3 regions of the Paenibacillus sp. IHB B 3084 genome follow, and region 3 is predicted to be linked to each of the others. Evidence: riboswitches for the same ligand, from Rfam matches in the RefSeq annotation. Region 3 holds a riboswitch; each other region holds the start of a gene.
What was found. Region 3 has a riboswitch for cyclic di-AMP ahead of ASL14_RS26415 (3D domain-containing protein). Riboswitches for the same ligand answer to the same signal wherever they lie in the genome.
Positions count from the first base shown of each region.

Region 1: linked by a shared signal. The riboswitch ahead of ASL14_RS11605 (C40 family peptidase) and the one ahead of ASL14_RS26415 (3D domain-containing protein) in region 3 are both predicted to bind cyclic di-AMP.
Region 2: linked by a shared signal. The riboswitch ahead of ASL14_RS11995 (resuscitation-promoting factor) and the one ahead of ASL14_RS26415 (3D domain-containing protein) in region 3 are both predicted to bind cyclic di-AMP.

Region 1 is NZ_CP013203.1:2,468,616-2,476,067, forward strand. It holds gene ASL14_RS11595 (M1 family metallopeptidase) at 1-764, shown strand, start outside; gene ASL14_RS11600 (hypothetical protein) at 776-1,603, shown strand; cyclic di-AMP (ydaO/yuaA leader) riboswitch at 1,889-2,026, shown strand; gene ASL14_RS11605 (C40 family peptidase) at 2,032-2,532, shown strand; gene ASL14_RS11610 (GNAT family N-acetyltransferase) at 2,838-3,344, shown strand; gene ASL14_RS11615 (4a-hydroxytetrahydrobiopterin dehydratase) at 3,420-3,719, opposite strand; gene ASL14_RS11620 (hypothetical protein) at 3,839-4,132, opposite strand; gene motA (flagellar motor stator protein MotA) at 4,320-5,114, shown strand; gene ASL14_RS11630 (flagellar motor protein MotB) at 5,107-5,934, shown strand; gene rluF (23S rRNA pseudouridine(2604) synthase RluF) at 6,069-6,770, opposite strand; gene ASL14_RS11640 (PAS domain S-box protein) at 6,795-7,452, opposite strand, start outside.
Region 2 is NZ_CP013203.1:2,571,949-2,579,400, reverse strand. It holds gene ASL14_RS12010 (AbrB/MazE/SpoVT family DNA-binding domain-containing protein) at 1-31, opposite strand, end outside; gene ASL14_RS12005 (HD domain-containing protein) at 363-1,646, shown strand; gene ASL14_RS12000 (TatD family hydrolase) at 1,689-2,459, shown strand; cyclic di-AMP (ydaO/yuaA leader) riboswitch at 2,661-2,943, shown strand; gene ASL14_RS11995 (resuscitation-promoting factor) at 3,213-4,361, shown strand; gene rnmV (ribonuclease M5) at 4,509-5,054, shown strand; gene rsmA (16S rRNA (adenine(1518)-N(6)/adenine(1519)-N(6))-dimethyltransferase RsmA) at 5,062-5,946, shown strand; gene yabG (sporulation peptidase YabG) at 6,096-6,992, shown strand; gene veg (biofilm formation stimulator Veg) at 7,193-7,452, shown strand, end outside.
Region 3 is NZ_CP013206.1:3,426-10,877, reverse strand. It holds gene ASL14_RS26435 (glycine-rich domain-containing protein) at 1-766, opposite strand, end outside; gene ASL14_RS26430 (M20 family metallopeptidase) at 809-1,987, opposite strand; partial or broken gene ASL14_RS29775 (transporter substrate-binding domain-containing protein) at 2,204-2,832, shown strand; gene ASL14_RS29770 (amino acid ABC transporter permease) at 2,944-3,597, shown strand; gene ASL14_RS26420 (amino acid ABC transporter ATP-binding protein) at 3,584-4,306, shown strand; cyclic di-AMP (ydaO/yuaA leader) riboswitch at 4,553-4,725, shown strand; gene ASL14_RS26415 (3D domain-containing protein) at 4,733-5,401, shown strand; gene ASL14_RS26410 (polysaccharide deacetylase family protein) at 5,560-6,366, opposite strand; partial or broken gene ASL14_RS26405 (NADH:flavin oxidoreductase/NADH oxidase) at 6,669-7,452, shown strand, end outside.

The DNA of each region.
Region 1 (7,452 bases), on a different replicon from region 3:
ATCAATATTTCTATGGAATGGTGGCAAATAACGAATTCGAGGAACCATGGCTGGATGAAGGCTTTACCTCTTATGCAGAGGAACGACTCATGGAGCAGGAATATGGGCTCATCCCTAACTTGCCGTTACAGTCTGGACAGGTATCATCCCCTCAGCCGTTAAACCGTGAGTCTTGGAAGTACGGCTCGGCTGCTAAATATGCACAAAATGCCTATTCTCGGGGCAAGCTGGTGCTGCGTGGCATTGAACGACAGGTCGGCGCGAAAAAAATGGATCGCATTATGCGTACCTACGTCCAGACCTACCGATTCAAGCATCCATCCTCGCAGAATTTTCAGCGTATCGTCGAAAGAGTCACCGGACGTTCGTGGAGCCACTATTTTGAACAATATGTATACGACGGCCAGATGGCGGATTTTTCAGTGGATCGCATTACGAACCGCAAGCTGGCCAACGGATACGAAGCAACCATTACACTCAGCAAAAAAGGGGCAGATTATCCCAAGGTCCCTGTTCAATTTACCTTCAAGGACGGCACAACGATATTCAAGGCATGGGACGGAACGGGCAAAAGCACCACCTATCGACTAAAAGGTGCATCTCCGGTCTCCCATGTGATTGTTGATCCGCTGTACACGATTGCGCTGGAGAACAAGCATATCAACAACAGCCTGAAGGCCGAACTGAACGAAAAAACCCAGACCCGTTGGAGCATAAGTGTAACCAAGCTGCTGGAGACACTGCTTGGAAGTCTGTCATGGTGAGGTGTCTATAGATGCGTACTGTTATAAAAGAAGGCTGGGCGCTTGTGCGCATACAATTTTATATTGTCATCATTCTGTTTCTGTATCGACTGCTATGGGGCGTTTTTCTCTATCGGCTGGTACAATCCGCCGTTACTCCCCTGCTGCTGCGCTACCCCGATCAGGGTCAAAATGAACTGGGACAGACGTTGTTTTGGATGGAGAGCCAGATTGCCCTGACGGACAACCAAGAGGTTCATATGTATCTGTGGATACTACTGGGGGCAACGGTGCTGCGTACACTGATTACCCCCTTCATCCGGGCGGGAATATACCAAAGTCTGCACACCCATGCGACCGAGCCACAGAGTCTGTCCTTTTTCCGCGGAATGAAACGTCATGGCTTGTCATCGCTGATCTATTACGTCATCGAGCTTGGACTCCTGCTGCTCCCTGCTTTCTGGGTGGCTCCTAAGCTCTACCCTATCGTGGCAGGGGCGCTGCAATCTCCGGCCTATCTCCTGCATGTGCTGCCCTATGCCATCGGTTGGATTGCTTATGGCTGGTTCATCCGCCAGTGCATCCTGTACATGCAGCTAGGCACCGTAGGTGGTCACGCCATACGATCGTCGCTGCTTGCCTTCTTTCGCCAAATCCTCCCGGCTATCGGTATTTCGCTTCTGCTCGGTGCAGGTGTACTGCTCGTCCTTGGTCTATTCGGCACCATGGCGATGATTTGGACTGGTATGCTGGCACTCATTCTCCAGCAAACGTATCATTTTGTTACCAGTCTGGTCAGGCTATGGCACATCAGTTCACAGTACCGACTATGGCATACCGATATCTCCGGCAGAGGTTGAACCTTCACTCCGTTCCTCCCGAACAATTTCTGGCTGTCCAAAGACAACTATCCATCTCCATTCATATCCAGGCAAACGGCACATAACTGAATACTCTTAACAAAATCTGTTCCCGCGATAAAGGGAGCAGATTTTTTTGTAACTTTTTGCGATGAAACATTTGCCAAAGCCAGCCGACTTTGTTACAATAATCGCAGTGAACTGATAGTAACAACTTTGTAATCTTTATTGTAACCTTTACCTTAAAAACATCGTTATCGTGAATATTGCTCTCCAAGGTGCACATCTTAAGTTAAGCCTAATTCCTGGCACCTGGGAAGCGGGGGAACCAGTTTGGGTGAATTGATCTCGCAACAGAGTGGTCATAGGGGAACCTTCTACCGAATCCTTAAGCTAACCTCGCAGGCATTGGAAGGGGTATATTTTTTTTGAAGAAGAAGCTAACGATCGCAGCCATGGGTCTCGCCATTGCCTTTACATCTTTTACATTCGGTGGAGGAAGTGCATTTGCAGACTCTAAGATGGACCAGGTCATCCAAGATGCCAAAGGAACGAACTACAGAAGCGGAGGCACTACACTCGACGGGTTCGATTGCTCCGGCTTCACAATGTATGTATATCACAAACTAGGAATTAATCTGCCCCATCAATCCGGATCACAATTCAAAATGGGATCTTCCGTATCCCGCGACGAAATGAGACCTGGTGACCTGGTGTTCTTCAACACCACAGGAAGAGGCATTTCCCATGTAGGTATCTTCGTAGGTGAAGGGAAATTTGCCCACTCCTCATCTTCACGTGGTGTAGTTGTTAGCTCACTGGACGAAAACTATTACGCTAACCGCTATGTCGGTGCAAAAAGAATTATGAGCACAGACGCTTACCACGCTGTAGCTTCTGAAACTCCTGATGACGACAACGTAGAATAACTAACGAACAGCAAACTAACCCTGAGCCGCAATTTGATTCTGGCCGGAATCGAATTGCGGTTTTTTATGTCCACAACATCAGAAACGTTATCGTTACTGACGAACTGACACCTCAAAAGGTTTCAGATTTTGCGAACATCGTCGGTTTTACCGTCACGGCTGGGGGAGCATATGAACAGTAAAGCCTTCTTATTGAATGTATACCCGACTTGGGTATGAAATAAACACCGCTTGCCAATCCCCTGCAACTTGTCTACAATCTGTTGTTAATGGTTTAAGTACTTGTAAAAGGAGGATGGGGAGACATGCCGGCCTCAATATCTAACTACCGGATCGTACCGATGGACGAACAGCAGGCGGCTGCGATATGTGAGTGGCGCTATGATCCACCCTACAACATATACGGCTGGCTACCTTGGGAACAAATGAAGGCACTTGAAGTCGAATTTGGAAGCCCCACGCTTCGCCAAGAGCAATATGTTGCTGTGCTGGATGACGAGAACACGCTAACCGGATTTGCTCAATATTTCCCGATGATTGGAGTGACCCGGCTGGGTCTGGGAATGCACCCCCAATTATGTGGACATGGCAGAGGCGCCGATTTTGTCCGTGCCATTGCCATGGAAGCCAGACGACGCAACCCGGAGAATGAAATTGATCTGGAGGTACTGACCTGGAATGGGCGCGCCATTCGGGCTTACAAGGCAGCCGGATTTGAGATTACGGATACCTATGAACGTCAGACTCCCGATGGTAAAAAGCCGTTTCATTGTATGGTATATCATCCTGACCCCCAGCCTCGTGTTCAATGATAAAAGCGCCTTCGGCATACAACGGCATTGTTGTATATCGAAGGCGCTTTTATCATATGGCAGACCATGATCAGCTCAATGACTGCTACGCATTTTCTCAAAAGCTTCATTATATTGTTGGGCTTCCTTAATATCTACGGCCATAATGCCACCGTCATCCCAGGAGGTTAAGCGCAGGGTCACGGTCTTATAATCAATCGTAATAAATGGATGATGATTAAATGCTTCCGATATAGCAGCAACTTCATCCACGAATGCAATCCCTTTCATAAAACTGGAAAAATTATATTTGCGGACAATCCAGCGTCCTTCCTCCAGTTCCCAGCCCTCCAGCTTCTCCAGATGTGCTTCAATCTCTTCTTGTGTAAAAGGCATGTTACGACTCCTCCCCGTTTATACGGAAGCCTTTCAGCCGCTTGAATGCGACCAAAACTACGATATAGTGGTGTCCATATTACCACGGCCCCGTTGATAAATCCATAAGACGGACCTGTTCAAATCAAAGGTACCGACGTTAGCTCCTCATCCCCAATGAGCACATAGATACGGTGCTGCTCCGGTTCATAGATGACAACGCCGCTGCCCACAGCGATAACGGGCTCTGTACCCAGCGCATAAAACAGGTCTTCAGCCAGCGCTTCATTGACTTCCTGACGCCCTGCCGGGTCCAGCCTGTCCCAATCTTCTGCTTCCATTTCGAAAAATTCATAGCTATCCGGAATGTGTCCCACAGCCTCTGTCAAATCGTTCAAAATTTGTTCATACTCCCGTCCGTGCTTCACTCCCATGCCATTTCCTCCAATTCTTCCACCATTCATTAGATAATCACCTTATTATACCGGAAATTCGTACTTAACAAAAAAGAGAGTTTTGTCGATAAATACTATAATCCGTCTTGTAATGACGTGCCTGGGGCAAGGACGACCCCGGTGGCATGAAAGGATTCAAAATCTATTCTCATGGATGAGGTGTATCATGCAAATTTCAACCATTATCGGACTTGTACTCGGGATTATGTCATTGGTCGTCGGGATGATTCTCAAAGGCGCGCCAGTGATCAACTTGGTCAACAATCCCGCTGCTTACATGATTATTTTTGTCGGAACGGCAGCAAGTATTTTTATGGCCTTCCCGATGGCAGAAATTAAACGGATTCCAAAACTGTTCAAGGTTATTTTCACGGAACAAAAGCTTTTGGACCGTAAAGAGCTCATCGGCACGTTTACCGAATGGGCATCCATTACCCGTCGCGAAGGCCTGTTAGCGCTGGAATCCAAGGTAGAGGAGATCGACGATCTCTTTATGCGTGGCGGTATGCGTATGATTATTGATGGTAATGATCAGGAATTCGTACGTGACGTTCTGATGGAGGACATTAATGCTACTGAAGATCGACACCGCTCAGGTGCGCTGATTTTCTCTCAGGCTGGTATGTACGCTCCGACGCTCGGGGTACTCGGTGCCGTCGTAGGTCTGATTGCCGCTCTAGCCGACCTTAGTGACATGGAAAAGCTGTCTCATGCCATTGCGGCTGCCTTTATTGCGACGTTGCTCGGTATTTTTACAGGTTACGTCCTGTGGCATCCAATGTCCAATAAGCTGAAACGGTTATCCAAAAAAGAAGTAGAGCTTAAATTAATGATGGTCGAAGGCCTGCTCTCGATTCAATCAGGTATATCCACCATTGCGATCAGCCAGAAGCTGACGATATTCCTGACTCCGACCGAACGGGCTACCCTGGCCGAGAAGGATGGGGATTCCGGTGAGTAAAAAAAGACATGAACCGCACGAGGAGCATGCCGACGAAAGCTGGCTGTTGCCATATTCCGACTTGATGACCCTTCTGCTAGCTCTTTTCATCGTCTTATTCGGGATGAGTTCGCTCGACGCCAAAAAATTCGAGGAAATGGCCCAATCCATGAGTTCAGCCTTTAACGGAGGCTCAGGGATTCTGGAGCACTCTGCTGCCAATCCATCGTCACAATCCGCAGATATGGGCAAAAATAAAGAACAGGTAACACAACCTATAAAGTCTAAAGCCACTTCTACGGCTGAACTGCAAAAGCAACTCGCCCAGCGGGAAGAAGAGGATTTGAAAAAGCTCAAAAAGCAGATGGATCAGTATATTGAAAATAATGGTCTGACTCCGCTGCTCAATACGAAGCTGAACCAATCCCAGCTCATGATCACCATTAGCGATAACGCCTTGTTTTCATCGGGTCAGGCTGAGGTAAAACCGGAAGCACGAAAGCTGGCCAAGTCCATCTCCAGCATGCTCCAGCAATTTCCTGGCTATGATGTCATCGTATCTGGCCATACAGATAATGTGCCGATTTCCAATAGTCAGTTTCCGTCCAACTTTGATTTAAGTGCCAAACGATCTCTGAATTTCTTGCGCATTTTGCTGCTCAATCCCCAGCTTGATCCAACCAAATTTGTATCCATCGGTTATGGTGAGTATCGTCCACTAGCAAGCAATCAGGATGGTCAAGGACGCTCCAAAAACCGCCGTGTCGAAATTTCCGTACTACGTAAATATCAGAACGGCACACAAGTTATCAGTCCTACCTCAAGCGCGATTGAAGGTTGATTATGTATATGTTATATAGACAAAGGCACCGCCGCATTTTTTATGCAGCTGGTGCCTTTTCATTGTGCTATTCCACTCTGCCTCTTGTCCTATCCATTGCCGTACCATCTATCAGCCATGAGAAGCCCTCAGGCTTAGCTGAGTGTATAATTCAGCATCTCACCTAGTTCCTGCTTCTCCGTCTCTGTCAGGTCACGCCAGGCGCCTCTCTGAAGCGACCCCAAACGAATATTCATAATCCGTAGACGTTGCAGCTTCTTCACTTCATAGCCAAAGGCAGCACACATGCGCCGGATCTGACGGTTTTTCCCTTCCGTCAAGATGATGCGGAATACGTACTCAGATACACGCGTCACTTCGCAGGGGAGCGTCCGCTGACCGAGTATTTTTACACCTGTGGACATCCCCTGCACGAAAGATGGTGTGACGGGTCGATCCACCGTTACGATATACTCCTTCTCATGCTTGCCTTCCGCCCGTAAAATCTTATTCACAATGTCTCCGTCATTCGTAAGTAAAATGAGACCTTCCGAATCTTTATCCAGACGTCCGATGGGAAAAATCCGTTGCGGATGCCCCACAAAGTCGACGACATTCCCTCGAATGTGGCTTTCTGTCGTGCTTGTAATCCCCACCGGCTTGTTCAATGCAATATATACGTGACCGGACTTTTCACGGAGTGGCTTGCCGTTCACACGGACGTCGTCGCCCTCCTCCGCCTGACTGCCCAGCACCGCCACCTCGCCGTTAATCGTCACGCGGCCGCTCTCTACCAGCTTGTCCGCCTCCCGGCGCGAGCAAAAACCGGTTTCGCTGATAAACTTGTTAATGCGCAACCTGTGTACCCTCCATTTCTACTGTCACGCTTCCTTCTGCTGCCCATCCAATGGCTCAGGCTCGGCAGTTGGAAGCTGCACAAGGGCTGTCGTTCCCTCTCCCTCTATGCTATCAATATCCAGTGTGCCTTTATGACTCTGTATAATACGCTGGCTGACCATAAGTCCGAGTCCTGTACCTGTTTCCTTGTTTGTGAAAAAAGGTTCCCCCAGCTTGGACAGCATTTCTGCCGGAATACCCGTCCCTTGGTCCCGTATGAAGATTTTAACGCTTTCTCCCTCCAAGAACAAATGAATCGTTATCGTACCACCCTTGCTCATGGCCTCCATACTATTTTTAAGCAAATTAATGAATACCTGTTTTAACTGGTTTTCTTCGGCGTATACGAGGGCAGGCTCCTCCGTTACCTGTAGATTGAACACAATGCCTAGCAGATGCGCCTGACTATCAAGCAAGGAAATGACGTCACTTACAATATAACGCACATCTTTTTTCTGAAAATGTACCGCCTGCGGCTTTGCCAATATTAAAAATTCGCTGACGATCAGATTAATACGATCCAGCTCGGACAGCATAATATCATTATGCTTCAGATTCAGCACTTTATTTTGCTGCTGTAACTGGAGGAATCCGCGTAGCGTGGTCAGCGGATTACGAATTTCGTGCGCAACTCCTGCCGCC
Region 2 (7,452 bases), on a different replicon from region 3:
CTTTTCTTACAATACCAGTGGATTTCATCATAATAAATCAGGCTCCTCTCGCCGTTCAAAATAATATAAGTGTCATGATTCGACAAATTTTTCTCTTTTCTGATATTTACTATACCAACGATTCCCAAAACAGTCAACCTTAAAAATGAGCTAACAGATTAATTATGCAAAAGTATTTAGAATAAAGAGCATGATGCGTGTGTATTACCTTATTTTATTGATGATTTAAGCCATTTGTCGATTTGGAAATGCCGAAAATCTATAATTCGACATATTACGACAAACAATGTCGAATGAAGGGAATCGTTTAGGATTTTATTGTATCTTAATCCATTATTCAGAATATTAAAGGAGTTGATATCTTGCACCAGCCACTCAGTGAAGAAAAAGTTTTTAAGGACCCGGTACATAACTATATCCATGTTCAGGATACAGTGATATGGCGTTTGATCAATACTCCAGAGTTCCAACGCTTGCGTCGTATTCGGCAGTTGGGTACATCTTATCTTACGTTTCATGGAGCGGAGCATAGTCGATTTTCGCATTCGCTAGGTGTGTACGAAATTACACGGCGTATTATTTCCCAATTTGAACGCGATGAATTTTCCGATTGGCCGAAGGAAGAAAGTTTAGTCGCGCTGTGTGCAGCTTTGTTGCACGATGTGGGGCATGGCCCGTTTTCCCATTCTATAGAAGAAGCCTTTCATATGAATCACGAGGATTGGACATGCCGGATTGTATTGGGGAATACAGAGATTAACGCTGTGCTGCGGCAAGTCGATGAGGAGCTTCCTGCGAAGGTGGCTGCGGTAATTGCCAAAACGTACGACAAGCCGATTGTCGTAAACCTGGTCACAAGCCCACTGGATGCGGACCGTATGGATTATTTGCTGCGGGATGCGCACTCAACAGGCGTCAATTATGGCACCATAGATTTGGATCGTATTTTACGGTTGCTGCGTCCTCATAATGGAAGAATTGTTGTGAAGGAGTCAGGCATGCATGCGGTAGAGGATTATCTGATGTCGCGCTATCAGATGTATTGGCAAATTTATTTTCATCCTGTGACACGCAGCTCGGAAATTTTATTACGTAAAATTTTCAAGCGGGCGAAGGAGCTATTTAGAAACGGATATGAGTTTAGTTTTCTGCTGGAGCCGTTGCCGGACCTCTTTCGGGGAGAGCTTACGGTGGAACAATATCTGATGCTCGACGAGTCTTTGATTCAGACAGTGTTCAGTCAGTGGAAACGGGAAAAGGACGAGATTTTAAGCGATTTGAGTGCCCGTTTTATGGATCGCAAGCTGTATAAATATGTAGAGATCGAAAATATGGATACAGATACCATTGACAACATTCGGACAGCGCTGGAGCTGGCTGGTCTGCATCCGGAATATGATCTGGAAATTGATTTTCCGACGGATCTTCCTTATGATGTGTTTCGGCAGGGTGGCTCGACGGACAACCAGATTTTACTGCTGGGACGTAAAGGAGAAGTGAGAGAAATTTCCGAAGTGTCGGAAATTGTGCGCTCCATTAGCGGCATTCACCGGGGAAAATATCACATGTATTATCCCCAAAACAAATTGGATGGGGTAAAGGACAAGCTTCCTGCCGAAATAAGGAATTATTTTGTCAAACAATAGACAATTATATGCCAAATAAAGTAATAAAGGAGACAAAAAAACTTGAATTTATTCGACACTCACACTCATTTGGATGCGCCGCAATTTGACGAAGACCGCGAAGAAGTTATAGCACGCGCTGTCGAATCGGGAGTGACCCGAATGATTAATATCGGATTTAACCGTGAGACCATTCCGTCTACCATGAAATTGGCCGAAACGTATGATTTTATTTATGCGGCAATTGGATGGCATCCACAGGATGCGATCACGATGCAGGAGGGGGATCTGGAATGGATTGCATCGTTATGCAGTCATAAAAAAGTCGTGGCGATCGGAGAGATTGGCCTGGATTATTATTGGGACACGTCGCCGAAGGATGTACAGCATCGGGTGCTACGCAACCAGATTGGACTGGCTCGTGAGCTGAACATGCCTATTGTCATCCATAACCGGGATGCGCATGAAGATATTGTTAAGATTTTGCGTGAAGAAAAAGCGAGTGAGGTAGGCGGAGTGATGCACTCCTTTTCCGGGAGCTGGGAGACGGCTAAAATGGTGCTGGATATGGGCTTTCACCTCTCCTTTGGCGGGCCGATAACGTTCAAAAATGCCAAGCAGCCAAAGGAGGTACTGGCACAGGTGCCGCTGGAACGTCTGCTCATTGAAACGGACGCGCCCTACCTGACACCGCATCCGTTCCGCGGGAAGCGAAATGAGTCCGCACATGTGGGACTGGTCGCAGAGGCCGCAGCCCAAATCAAGGGAATAGCGGTGGAGGAATTAGTGTCAATAACGACCCAAAATGCCTTGGAACGATTTGACATTAAGTAAAAAAGTGAAGAAATCAATCAAAATAATGAGATAGACGAAGCTAATCATGAATTTGTTGCAGGAAACTCGAGAATATTACAATATTTTAACCTAATATTGTAGAAAATGTACTTGAAACCTGCTTTACAACATGCATAGAAACAGGATATCATCTTTTCAGTGAATTGTTGTTTGAATGTAAACACCAACAGCTCATTTCATGAACCAGTCTCGCTGAGTCCCTTTTACAGGGAACGGGGGAACCGATATGGCTTACAGTACGTCCGGTGTATGGGCAAGAAGGGAGCGTCTCTTCCGCCAGCCGGCTCGACCTAGATTCCTTTCCCGGATGGGATTGAACAGGTGGAGGGGCCGTATTTCGATTTCTTTCTGGGTCTTCGGGGTGAATGTGAAGGCGACCGCCATGAGCGGTTGACCCAAGCTAGGGCGTCTCTCTACGTCCGAACCCGACAGCTAACCCCGTAAGCGTAACAAGAGAGAAGCCATCTCGTGCATGATTTTTCCGCATATTCGCACATGTCGGAAGCCACGAAAGAGCTCTCTAGTCTCTTTCTCTGGCTTTTTTTGTTGTGAATAAAAGAAAATCTGTCATCATACTGTGATTAAACAGGGGAGGACAGCATGCCGCGAAGACGGGTACATGGTGCAGGACAGTCGCAGTACGGGCTTGTCTTGTAGAAAATCTGTTATAGTCACGTCAATCTCAACTATGTCTTACTCCAGACGGCGGGCTATGTAAGGAGGACGGAGGAAATGGGCATTTTCCAAAAACAGGAGACCCATGAGTCACGCTCATCCAGCATGTCTTACGTATTGCGTTGGAAGCAAGAAAATGTGCGCCAGGCTGCTTTGGTTGCTATTTTTCTAATCGCACTAACGATTATGATTTCAATTCTGGTGTACACTCAATCTAAAAAACAGGTCTTTTTTGTCATCGACGGTAAGGCATCTGCGGTAGAAACCCGGGAATCCCAGCTCCAAGATTTGCTCAAAGAGCATTCGATTTCACTTCAGCCGCATGATACGGTTTCGATGCCGCTGAACGGAGCAGTTCAGGATGGGGATCGCGTAGTTATCAAACGTGCCAATCAGGTCAAAGTATCCTCAGGCAATGAGACGAAAAAGTTGTACACAACAGAAAATACAGTAGAGGGTGCCATTCGCACCTCGGGCTATAAATTATCGTCAAATGATAAAGTTTACCCTGCTCTGGATGCCTCTGTTTCGTCTAACATGGACATAAAAATCGTCCGTGTGAAGAAACAGCAGGTCGAACAGAAGCAACAGGTGCCTTATCAGGTCATCAAAACGGCCGATCCGAGTCTCTATAAAGGCGATAATCGGGTCATCCAAAGCGGTAAAACGGGTGTTGTGGTCCAGCATGTTCAAAAGGTATACCATGACGGAAAATTGGTATCCAAGCAACTGGTAAACAAGGAAGTCGCGCAAAATCGTGTGGATAAGGTGATTGCGGTAGGAACGAAGAAAAAACCGGTCGTTCTGGCTGCTTCCGTCGGTCCCGAAGATGCCGTTAAGGCAACACGGGTTAGTTCGGGCAATGCTGTCCGTAAAGCAGGTGTGAATTTCAAATACAGTAAAGTATTACAAAACGTCTCCATGACGGCGTATTCCTCACAGGAGTCAGGTATCGGTACACGTACCGCATCCGGCACGCGTGTCACGGAAGGGCGCACCATTGCTGTCGATCCAAGTGTGATTCCAATCGGCTGGTGGGTGTATATTGAAGGGGTGGGCTTCCGCCGTGCGGAGGATACCGGTGGCGCGATTAAAGGCCACAAAATCGATGTGTATTATGAGAGTTTGAGTCAAGCCAATCAGTTTGGTCGGAAGCACGGAAAAACCGTATATGTGATTGGACCAGTGAAGCCTGAAATGAACTAAAAACGTGTTGTATATGTTTGGGTCAATGCGATACTATTAACATCATAGTTATGCCATGCTAAGAAGAGGATATCCTCTTCTTATTTTGTTTTCAAAAGCAGGGAAAGATGAATATAGCTTACTGTGTAGTAGTGGAGGGAAACGCAAATGATCAAGGAAGTGATCGTGGTAGAGGGCCGGGATGATACGGTGGCTATTCGCCGTGCTGTCGAGGCGGATACGATAGAAACGGGCGGCTCCGCCATCAATAAAATGACGTTGCGCAAAATTGCGTTGGCACAGGAGCGGCGGGGTGTCATTATTTTGACCGATCCCGATCATGCAGGGGAGCGCATCCGCAAAATTATCGCCTCCAAGGTGCCCGGTTGCAAGCAGGCCTTTATACCAGAGGCGGAAGCGACGCGCAAAGGGGATATTGGCGTAGAGAATGCCTCGCCTGAAGCGATCAGACACGCTCTCGCACGGGTGCATACGACGGTGGAAGGGGCTGATCCTCTAATCGATTGGGCCGATCTGATTGACGCCGGACTTATCACCCACCCAAATGCTGCTGCACGGCGTATGGCTTTGGGTAATGTGCTGGGTATTGGTTACTGTAACGGTAAGCAGCTACATAAACGGCTCGCTGTGTTCCAGATCAGCCGTGAGGAATTTGCCGGTGCGCTGGCACAAATTGAAAGTGAAGGATTGTGATATCCGTATGACAGGGATTCAAGATATAGCAACACCGCGGCGCACGAAGGAGATTATTCAGCGGCACGGGTTTTCGTTCAAAAAGAGTTTGGGACAAAATTTTCTGATTGATCAAAATATTCTGAACAAGATCGTGAATGCTGCGGGACTGGACGATACGAAGGGTGCACTTGAGATCGGTCCGGGGATTGGCGCTTTGACTGAGAAGCTGGCGCAATCAGCCAAGGTAGTTACTGCTGTCGAGATTGACCAGCGGCTCTTACCTATTCTCGAAGAGGTACTGGCCCCTTATGAGCATGTGAAGGTACGCCACGGAGATGTGCTGAAGCTGGATTTGCGCGAGGTATTCGCTTCCGATTTCGCCGGGGTCAGTAAAGTGAGCGTCGTCGCTAATCTGCCGTACTACGTCACTACACCGATTCTGATGAGGCTGCTGGAGGACAAGCTCCCTCTGGAGAATATCGTCGTCATGATCCAAAAGGAAGTGGCTGAGCGTATGGCTGCGTCTCCTGGGACGAAAGACTACGGCAGTTTGAGTATTGCAGTGCAATATTACAGCGAGCCTGAACTGGTCTGCATCGTACCGAATACGGTGTTTATTCCTCAACCGAATGTAGAATCGGCGGTCATCCGTCTGCGTGTGCGGGAAGTGCCTCCGGTAAAGGTGGTGGACGAGCAGCATTTCTTCGAAGTCGTTCATGCTTCCTTTGCTCAACGTCGCAAGACCATTTCGAATAACCTGAAAAGCCGCTTCTTTACCAAAGAGAACAGGGACACGCTGGAGCCGCTGTTGCTTCAGGCAGGCATAGAGCCTTCCCGTCGGGGCGAGACGCTGAGCATCGAGGAATTTGCGCGTCTGAGCGCTGTGCTGCTGGAGGCCGGGATTTCCTAATCTGACGCACAAGTGATCGCTTAGCAGCAGTCAGAGGGCGTCTGGTTGCGCTTTGCACGGTTGTGGCTGGCTTGTATAAGCTCCTGAGCATGGATAAGGAACCAAACTGTGCATTCACCCATACGATATGGGAGGGGTGATACAGTGTGATGATTTTAGGAGACTTGGTCGTTCGAAAATCGTACGGCGGAGATGTCACGTTTCGCGTTGAGGACATCCAGCGGGATAAAGTGATCATTAAAGGGACGGAATTTCGGCTGCTTGCCGATTCCCCCGTGAACGATCTGGTCAAGGTGCCTGCTGACCAGATTAGCGGGAAGACACGGCAAGCCCATATTAAGGCGGATGAGTCTCTCCATCTGTTGCAGCAGGCACGGCAGAAGCAAGCTGCCCGCAGTCAGGCGGCTTTGATCGGGGAGTGGAGTGATCCGGTGGAGTCGACGTATTTTGAAATGCCCGGCAAGGTACTTCATCTGGATGGGGATGCCGGCTATTTGAGAAAATGTCTCAGCCTATATGAGGAACTCCGCGTTCCTGCGGAGGGGCATCATGTACATGAATCAGCAATGGCCGACACGTTGTATCGGCTGCTTCCCCGTATTCGCCCGGATATCGTAGTCATTACCGGACACGACGGGGTATTGAAGCATCCGCAGCCTTATGATTTATATAGCCTGAAAAGCTATAAAAATTCGCAAAATTTTGTGGCGGCGATCCAGGTAGCGAGACAATATGAGCGTCATCTGGATTCATTGACGATTGTGGCGGGAGCATGTCAGTCCCATTTTGAAGCGCTGCTGCGTGCAGGAGCGAATTTTGCCAGTTCGCCAGGGCGCATTCTGATTCACGCGCTGGACCCGGTATATGTGGCTGCCAAGGCAGCCTTTACGTCGATTCGTGATACGGTCAACATGGGTGACTTGTTTCATCAGACGATCAGTGGCAGCCGTGGCGTGGGCGGTATCGAAACCCGGGGAAGCTATCGTATCGGTCTGCCCAAGCTCGAAAATTTGTCGACTCTTAAAGTAACGCCTTCTGCAATCTAGGGTTTAAACCTGTTGAATAGGATTTGCGTGGATAAAAAGCCTCTGGTTGCAGGGGCTTTTTGGCATTTTTATACGCATATTCCTGTTCGCAAAAAATTAAATTGACAAATTATTTTTCGTGTTGCTATAATATTTAGCTTGATTTGACATTGTCTCTAAAATTCGTTATAATGGACAAGGAAAGAGGTGGTCGTTAGGCAATGGCTAAAAATACGCTGTTGGAAATCAAACGCAGTCTCGACGCACATGTAGGGCAAAAAATTTTGCTGCGGGCTAACGGCGGACGCCGTAAGACCGTCGAACGAACTGGTGTCTTGGAAGAAACGTACCCTTCTGTTTTTATCGTCAAGCTGGATCAGGAGCAACAAACGTTCAAACGTGTCTCCTACAGCTATGCTGACATTCTTACTGAGTCGGTGGAAGTTACTGTATATGATCCCGACTCCCATACAAGTGTCGA
Region 3 (7,452 bases):
CCTTCGGCAGTCGCTTGCCATCTGGATCATCTACAGCTTCATTTACCCGGATACGTAGATGGTCCACGATCCTCTGAACCGCTTGCTGTGCCTGCTGAGAGATGCCCATACCCTCTTGCGTATTCCAACGGTCGCCTGCTGGCTGCCCGGAAGTTGCCAGCTTGTAATAGTGTGCAAGCTCGTTATTCGGTAATGGATGATTAAAAAAAGCCCCCCATAAGCTCGCACTATAGCGGTTCCAGCCAAAGCATTCTACATACAGCCAGTCAAACCATGCCCTTTCATCCGGCATCGGCTGTGAGCCGGAATGAGGGGCGTGGTGCAGCATGCGACCAAAGAAGGCTTCCGAGAATTGCTGGTACTCCCGCGTAAACATCAGCATTTCGTGCCACAGTTCATCTACATCCGGACTAAACATCGGCACCCGATTCATAATGGCGCATAGCATAAAATATCGTTTTAGCTCATTCCAGCGCCAATCATATTCCTGCTCCGTCAGGTGAGGATGGGCTTTTATTACACGCTGCCTGACACTATGAGCGTAGGAGGCTGGAATAGATCGTTCCAAAAGCTGCATCAGTTCAACAATTTCTTTATGGCGCCCCTGTTCAAGGGAAGAGGGGGACGGGGAGCTAAGAAAAAATGCATTACGTCGACGTGTCTTTCGGTTTCCACGGTTCCTTCGGTATAATGCTCGGAAAAAAAACCACAAAATAATGATGTCGATCACAATAAACAACGCCCAAAAGCTGCTCATATTATTCATTTTGAATGCTCCTTTCTGGAAAGAAGGCGTAATTAAAAAAAATTAACGTTCGCTTTTCAGCAGAGCGAATTCTTCCTTGATTTGAGCCAGCAATTCAGGTTTCGTAATTACATCACAGGCGGTCCATGCCAGGGTTCTGGCGGCTAACAACATTCCTTCCAGCGCCCGATCCTGCATCGCTAAATCGCGGAATTCAGGTGTATGCAAGGCGTGCTTCTCGTCAATAACTTGAATGTAAGGATGAATGGCAGGACAATGCAGCGACACATTTCCAATATCCATAGAGCCGTGATCTTCACCCTCTGTTATGTTCTCCTGTGCAATGCCAGCCAGCACCAGGTTAGCGGTAAAGGCATCAGAAAGCGCGCGGTTGGTCACCATTTCATCATAAGATGTTTCATAATTCGAGGTTTCCAGACGACACCCAGCTTGTAAGGCAGCACCTTCAGCAATTTGAACGACACGGCGAGTCAATGAATTCAGTTCATGACGTGTAGCAGCCCGTACATAAAATTGAGCAGAAGCATAATCAGGAATAATGTTCGCTGCCTGGCCTCCTTGATTAATAATGCCGTGAATACGTACCGTACTCTTCACCTGCTGGCGGAACGCATTAATGCCGTTGAACGTTTGAATCACTGCGTCCAGCGCGTTAATACCTTCGTGGGGACTGGCAGCGGCGTGAGCGGATTTCCCAAAGAATTCGAACTGAACAGCATCAATTGCCAGCGATTTGCCGGATTTTTCATAGCGGTCATAAGGATGTGTCATGAGCGCTATATCGCAATCATCAAACAAACCGGCAGCCGCCATGGGAACCTTGGCACCGCGCGTTTCCTCGGCAGGTGTGCCGTATACTCGTATTTCTCCGCCGATCTCGTCAATGACCGATTTGAGGCTGACAGCAGCTCCTGTACTCATCATACAGATCAAGTGATGTCCACATGCGTGTCCCAAGCCTTTCAGAGCGTCATATTCCGCCAGAAAAGCGATGACCGGCCCGGGTTTGGCTGCTTTATAAGTCGCAATAAAAGCCGTTTCTATATCCACAACAGGGGACTGAACTTCAAATCCGTGAAAAGCCAATTCCTCTTTTAGACGAGCAGCCGCCAAAAACTCCTCATTCCCCAGCTCCGGGTTTGCGCCAATATATAAAGAAATGTCCTTAAAACGTTGGGCATGCTGTTCAATGGTACGTTGGATCGTATTTTTGTTATTCATGGAAAAACTCCTTTGTAAAAGCTGAAATGTAGGTATTACGTCAGGTATGCTGAAATTGTACTATAACATTCATTGCATATTCATGCATATTCATTTATAATGACACAATCTTATTTATTATAAAGAATTTAAGGAGAGAAAAAAAGATTGAAAAAGGCATATCGTTTTACCGCCCTGATTTTGACGGCGGTTATCTTGCTGCTGGCTGGTCTTCCTATGCTCACTGCATACGGAACGGAAGCGAAGACACAGCAAAAACTTGTACTCGGCATGAGTGCCGATTTTCCGCCGTATGAGTTTCATAAAGTAATTAACGGTAAGGATACCATTGTAGGCTTTGACGTTGATATTGCCAATGAAATTGCCAAGGATCTGGGTGCAGAGCTGGTTATTGAGGACATGAGCTTTGACTCCTTACTGCCTGCACTGCAAAGTGGTCGTGTAGACCTGGTACTGTCTGGTATGACACCAACGGATGAACGCAGAAAGAGCATTGATTTTCGGATGTATACTACCACTCCAAGCAAGTCATTATGGTACGTCCGGAGGATAAGGACAAATATCCGACGATGGCTGCTTTGAAAGGCGAGAAGATCGGCGCACAAAAGGGCAGTATTCAGGAAGAGATTGCTCAAAAAGTGCCCAATGTCTCTGTAACTTCGCTGGATAAAATCTCCGACCTGGTGCTCCAGCTTCGGACACAGCGTATTAACGCTGTCGTGATTGAAGACACTGTCGCTAAAGGATACACATTGGATGGCACTGTAACACTTGCCAAGGCGGTGCCTGAGGAAGCAGGAGCAGAAACGGCTGTAGGTATTCGTAAAGGAAATACTGAACTGCTGGCATCTGTAAATAAAACGTTGGCTCGCCTGAAAGCAGACGGGTCTATTGAAAAGTTTTCCACGGAAGCGAGTGCGCTCTCTGCGGATCGACAGGTTTCATCCAACAACATTGTGGATATATTTTGGAAATATCGCAGTTTTTACGTTACGGGTATCGGCTACACATTGTTGCTGTCCGCCCTCGGGGTACTGTTCGGATTTATCATTGGTCTGATCATTTCTCTGTTGCGGATGAGCGGTGTACGTATCATTGAGTGGTTGGGTACAGCCTACGTGGAGGTGCTGCGTGGTACACCTATGCTGGTACAGCTTATGATCATCCATTATGGGGTTGCTTTGACGCTGGGCGTTAATTTTACGCCACTTCAGTCCGGTATTATTACGTTATCTCTGAATAGCTCGGCATATCTGGCTGAAATTTTCCGTGCAGGTATCCAGGCAGTGGACCGTGGTCAGATGGAAGCAGCCCGTTCACTCGGTATGGGACGAGGCAAAGCTATGCGTCACGTCATTTTACCGCAAGCGTTCAAGTCTGTACTGCCTGCGATCGGCAATGAGTTTATTACGATTATTAAAGAGTCCTCCATCATTTCTACCATCGGTATGGTGGATATTATGTATCAGGCTCAAGTCATTAAGAACATCACCTACGAAGGATTAAGTCCGTTCGTCATCGCGGCCGCTATTTATTTTGTAATGACATTCAGCTTGTCGAAGCTGTTGGGTTTATGGGAAAGGAAGTTGAGAGCCAGTGATCACCGTTAAACAACTGCGTAAATCGTTCGGCAAAAATGAAATTTTAAAAGGCATTGATATAGATATTGCCAAAGGCGAGGTTGTTGTCGTCATTGGCCCGAGTGGTTCGGGAAAAAGCACATTTTTGCGTTGTATGAATCTGCTGGAGCAGCCGACTGACGGGGAGATTCTGTTTGAGGGTGAACCGATTACGGCACGCGGTCACAACATTAATGCAACTCGTGAGAAAATGGGCATGGTGTTTCAGCACTTCAATCTGTTCCCACACAAAACAGTACTGCAAAATTTGACGCTTGCGCCGACTCAGGTTAGAGGCCAGTCAGCAAAGGAAGCAGAGAAAATTGCGTTGGAGCTGCTGCGTACCGTTGGACTTGAAGACAAAAAAGACACCTATCCAAACCAGTTGTCCGGTGGACAGAAACAGCGGATTGCAATTGCACGCGCCTTGGCGATGCAGCCGCATGTGATGCTCTTCGATGAGCCGACCTCCGCCTTGGACCCTGAAATGGTCGGAGAGGTGCTGGACGTGATGAAGAAGCTGGCTGAGGGTGGCATGACGATGGTCATCGTAACGCATGAAATGGGCTTTGCACGCGAGGTAGGAGACCGCATTATCTTTATGGATAACGGTCAAATTGTGGAGCAAGGTACACCGGAGCAGGTTTTTGGTACACCAAGCCATGATCGTACCCGGGATTTTCTTGCCAAGGTTTTGTAAGAAATGAGCTTGTAAAGGCTATGAAGCAAGCCCTCCGCGGTGGAAGTTTGACGGGAGGGCTTTTTCTTTTTTTGTCATCCTCGTTCAGATTTTTGTAACTGATTTCGATTTCATGATGACAAAATTGTAACAGATGTAGTATGATGTTCAAGGTTCCCAACATTTTCATGCAGATAAGGTTACAAAATTGTGATATTATGCAGTGAGCCAAAACTTACCTGGGCAGCAGACAGCAACGACAGACGCTGAATGCGGGACCCAAAACCATGGGAAGTGCGGGGGACGTAACAACGGCAGTCACTTCTGATCCGTCTTCATACGAATGGATGGAAGGTGCCTAGGGGTGAATTGCATTAGCATAGGGCTTCTCCTGAGTCCGAATCCGACAGCTAACTTCGCAGGCATATTAGAGGAGGTACATATCTTTTGAAACATCTGAAACGTATTGGAAAAACAATGAAATTTGCAGTGCTGGCCGCAGCTATCGCAGGATTGGCACAGACAGCAGGGGTAGCCGACGCCGCTTCGCTTCATACCGCCAAGGAAGGTGATACCTTCTTTTTGCTTGCTCAGCGTTACGGGGTATCTGTAGAGGATCTGCAAAAGGAGAACCCGGATGTTGCTGCCAGCAATATATATGCAGGAGTACAAATTAAGGTTCCGGACGAGAACAAGGTAAAAGTCGCTTCGGATTCGAAGCCTCAGCTTTTGTCCGAGAAAGCGCCGGCGGGTGACGATCAACAGGTTGAAGCATGGGGTAAAACATTTAACTACAGCAAAGTAGTTGATGTGAAGGCCACAGCGTATTCCGCAGCAGCCAGTGAAAATGGAAAATGGGGAGCAGTAGACTATTTCGGAAATCCGCTTAAACTCGGTACGATTGCCGTAGACCCGAATGTAATTCCGTTGGGTACGAAAGTGCTGGTTACAGGCTATTCCCATCCAGGGCTGCCGGATCAATCTTTTATAGCGGTAGCTCGCGATAAGGGCAGTGCCATTACGGGGAAACGGATTGATATTTTCATTCCGGGTAGCCCATCTTTTGTGAGTGACTTTGGTTTCCAAAATGTGAAGCTGTACGTCATTGATAAATAGTCTGTATAAACCAATGAATTATATTTACATAATATATATTATGTAAACCAATATCAAATAACTTAATCGCCGGTCCTGATTCATATGGGCTTTGTCGATTAAAAAAGGGCTATCTTGACGAGCAGAATGCATCTGCTGGTAAGACAGCCCTTTTACTATTATTTCCGCTCCGAGGTGTGAAGTAGCCGTGGAACCGTGACAAATTTGTACCCCTTGGCTTTCAGCGCTTGAATAAGACCCGGCAGGGATTGAACAGTGCCTTTCAGGTTGGAGCTTTGACCACCGCCTGCGTGCATTAAAATGATGGAGCCTGGTCCGGTAGCCGGGATCACATTACGCTGAATTTGTGTTTTACTCAGTCCCTTCCAATCGAGGGAGTCTACGTTCCAATTGACAATCATGTAGCCGTGACTACGCGCCCACTGGATCTGAGGCTCCGTAATTTCACCATAAGGCGGGCGAATCAGCTTGGGTCGAAAGCCAACGGTGGCCTCCAAAATATGTTCTGTTTTCTTAATCTGGTTGCGAAAGCGTTCCGGTGAAGCCTTCCTAAAATCCGGATGGGTATAGGAATGGTTGCCTAAGGCATGGCCTTCACGTACGATACGGCGAATCATGCCCGAGTGTTTTTCCGCACGGTGACCGACGATAAAGAAGGTGGCTTTGATACCATTCGCGTGCAAAATGTCCAGAACCTGCGGCGTATACCGTGAATCAGGCACGTCATCAAAAGTCAGGGCAATTTGCTGCGTATGCGGGCCGCACATTTTAAAAATATCCGAATGTTTTTTTCGAAGCATAGCTAATGTGGGAGTGGCTCGTTGTCTGCTCTTTTGTGCTGAAGAAACAACAACCGCTTCCTTGGGATGAGTCGTTCCGGTATCGGGAGGCGCATCCGCGTGAACGGGAAAACTCGAAAATGCTAGTAACAGTGCCATGATTGGCAATATTCCCCTGTACGGCATATGTATCCCCCTTTCCGTGCAGTGGTACCCCTGTTGCTTTCATTTATTATGTACCTGCCATGTTGAAATTATGCTGCTGAACAGGTTAGACTATTGAATGGTTGAGTGGAAATGCAGCACAATACGGATGTAAGTGCAGATCTCGAAGCTAAACGCACATATTCTATTAAACCTGACCGAAAACAACAGCATTTTCGCAAGTTTTAGCCTTTTAATGGATTCGGTATCCAGTGATAGCTGGTGTATAATGAGGTTGCAATTCATATTGTACAGAGTTGGAATTAAAGGAAGGATGGATAAAAGTGACCGACTTGTTTACTCCTTATCAATTAAAGGGACTTTCTTTAAAAAATCGGATTGTAATGCCCCCCATGTGCCAATATAGTGTGGAGGCCAAAGATGGAAAGCCAAATGATTGGCATCATGTCCATTATGTTAGCCGGGCAGTAGGTGGTACCGGGCTGATTATTGTGGAAATGACGGCGGTCCACCCGGATGGACGTATTACAGATCATGATCTGGGCATTTGGAGTGACGAGCATATTCCTGCATACCGTAAAATAGTGGAGGAAGTCCACAAGTACGGTGCCAAAATCGGAATTCAATTAGGTCATGCCGGACGAAAGGCTGAAGATACCGACTTGCCTGTTGCACCGTCCTCGATAGCTTTTAGCGAACGTTTCAAGGAGCCGCATGCTTTAACGACAGCCGAAGCCAGGGAACTGGTTCAGGCTTATAAGGAAGGCGCGCGCCGCGCGGTGGAAGCCGGGTTTGATACGGTAGAAATTCATGGCGCTCACGGTTATCTGATCCATCAATTTCATTCACCTTTAACGAACACCAGAGAAGATGAGTATGGACAGGATCTATCGCTGTTCGGTGTTGAAGTGATTCAGGCTGTTAAAGAGGTACTTCCGTCTGATATGCCTGTGTTGATGCGGATATCCGCCAAAGAGTATGTCGAAAACGGATATAATGTGGAATACATAGCGGGCATAGGGGAACGATATCGTGATGCAGGTGTGGATATTTTTCACATCTCCTCTGGTGGCGAGGGGCCGATTGGTTCTAACGGCGGTCCATCTG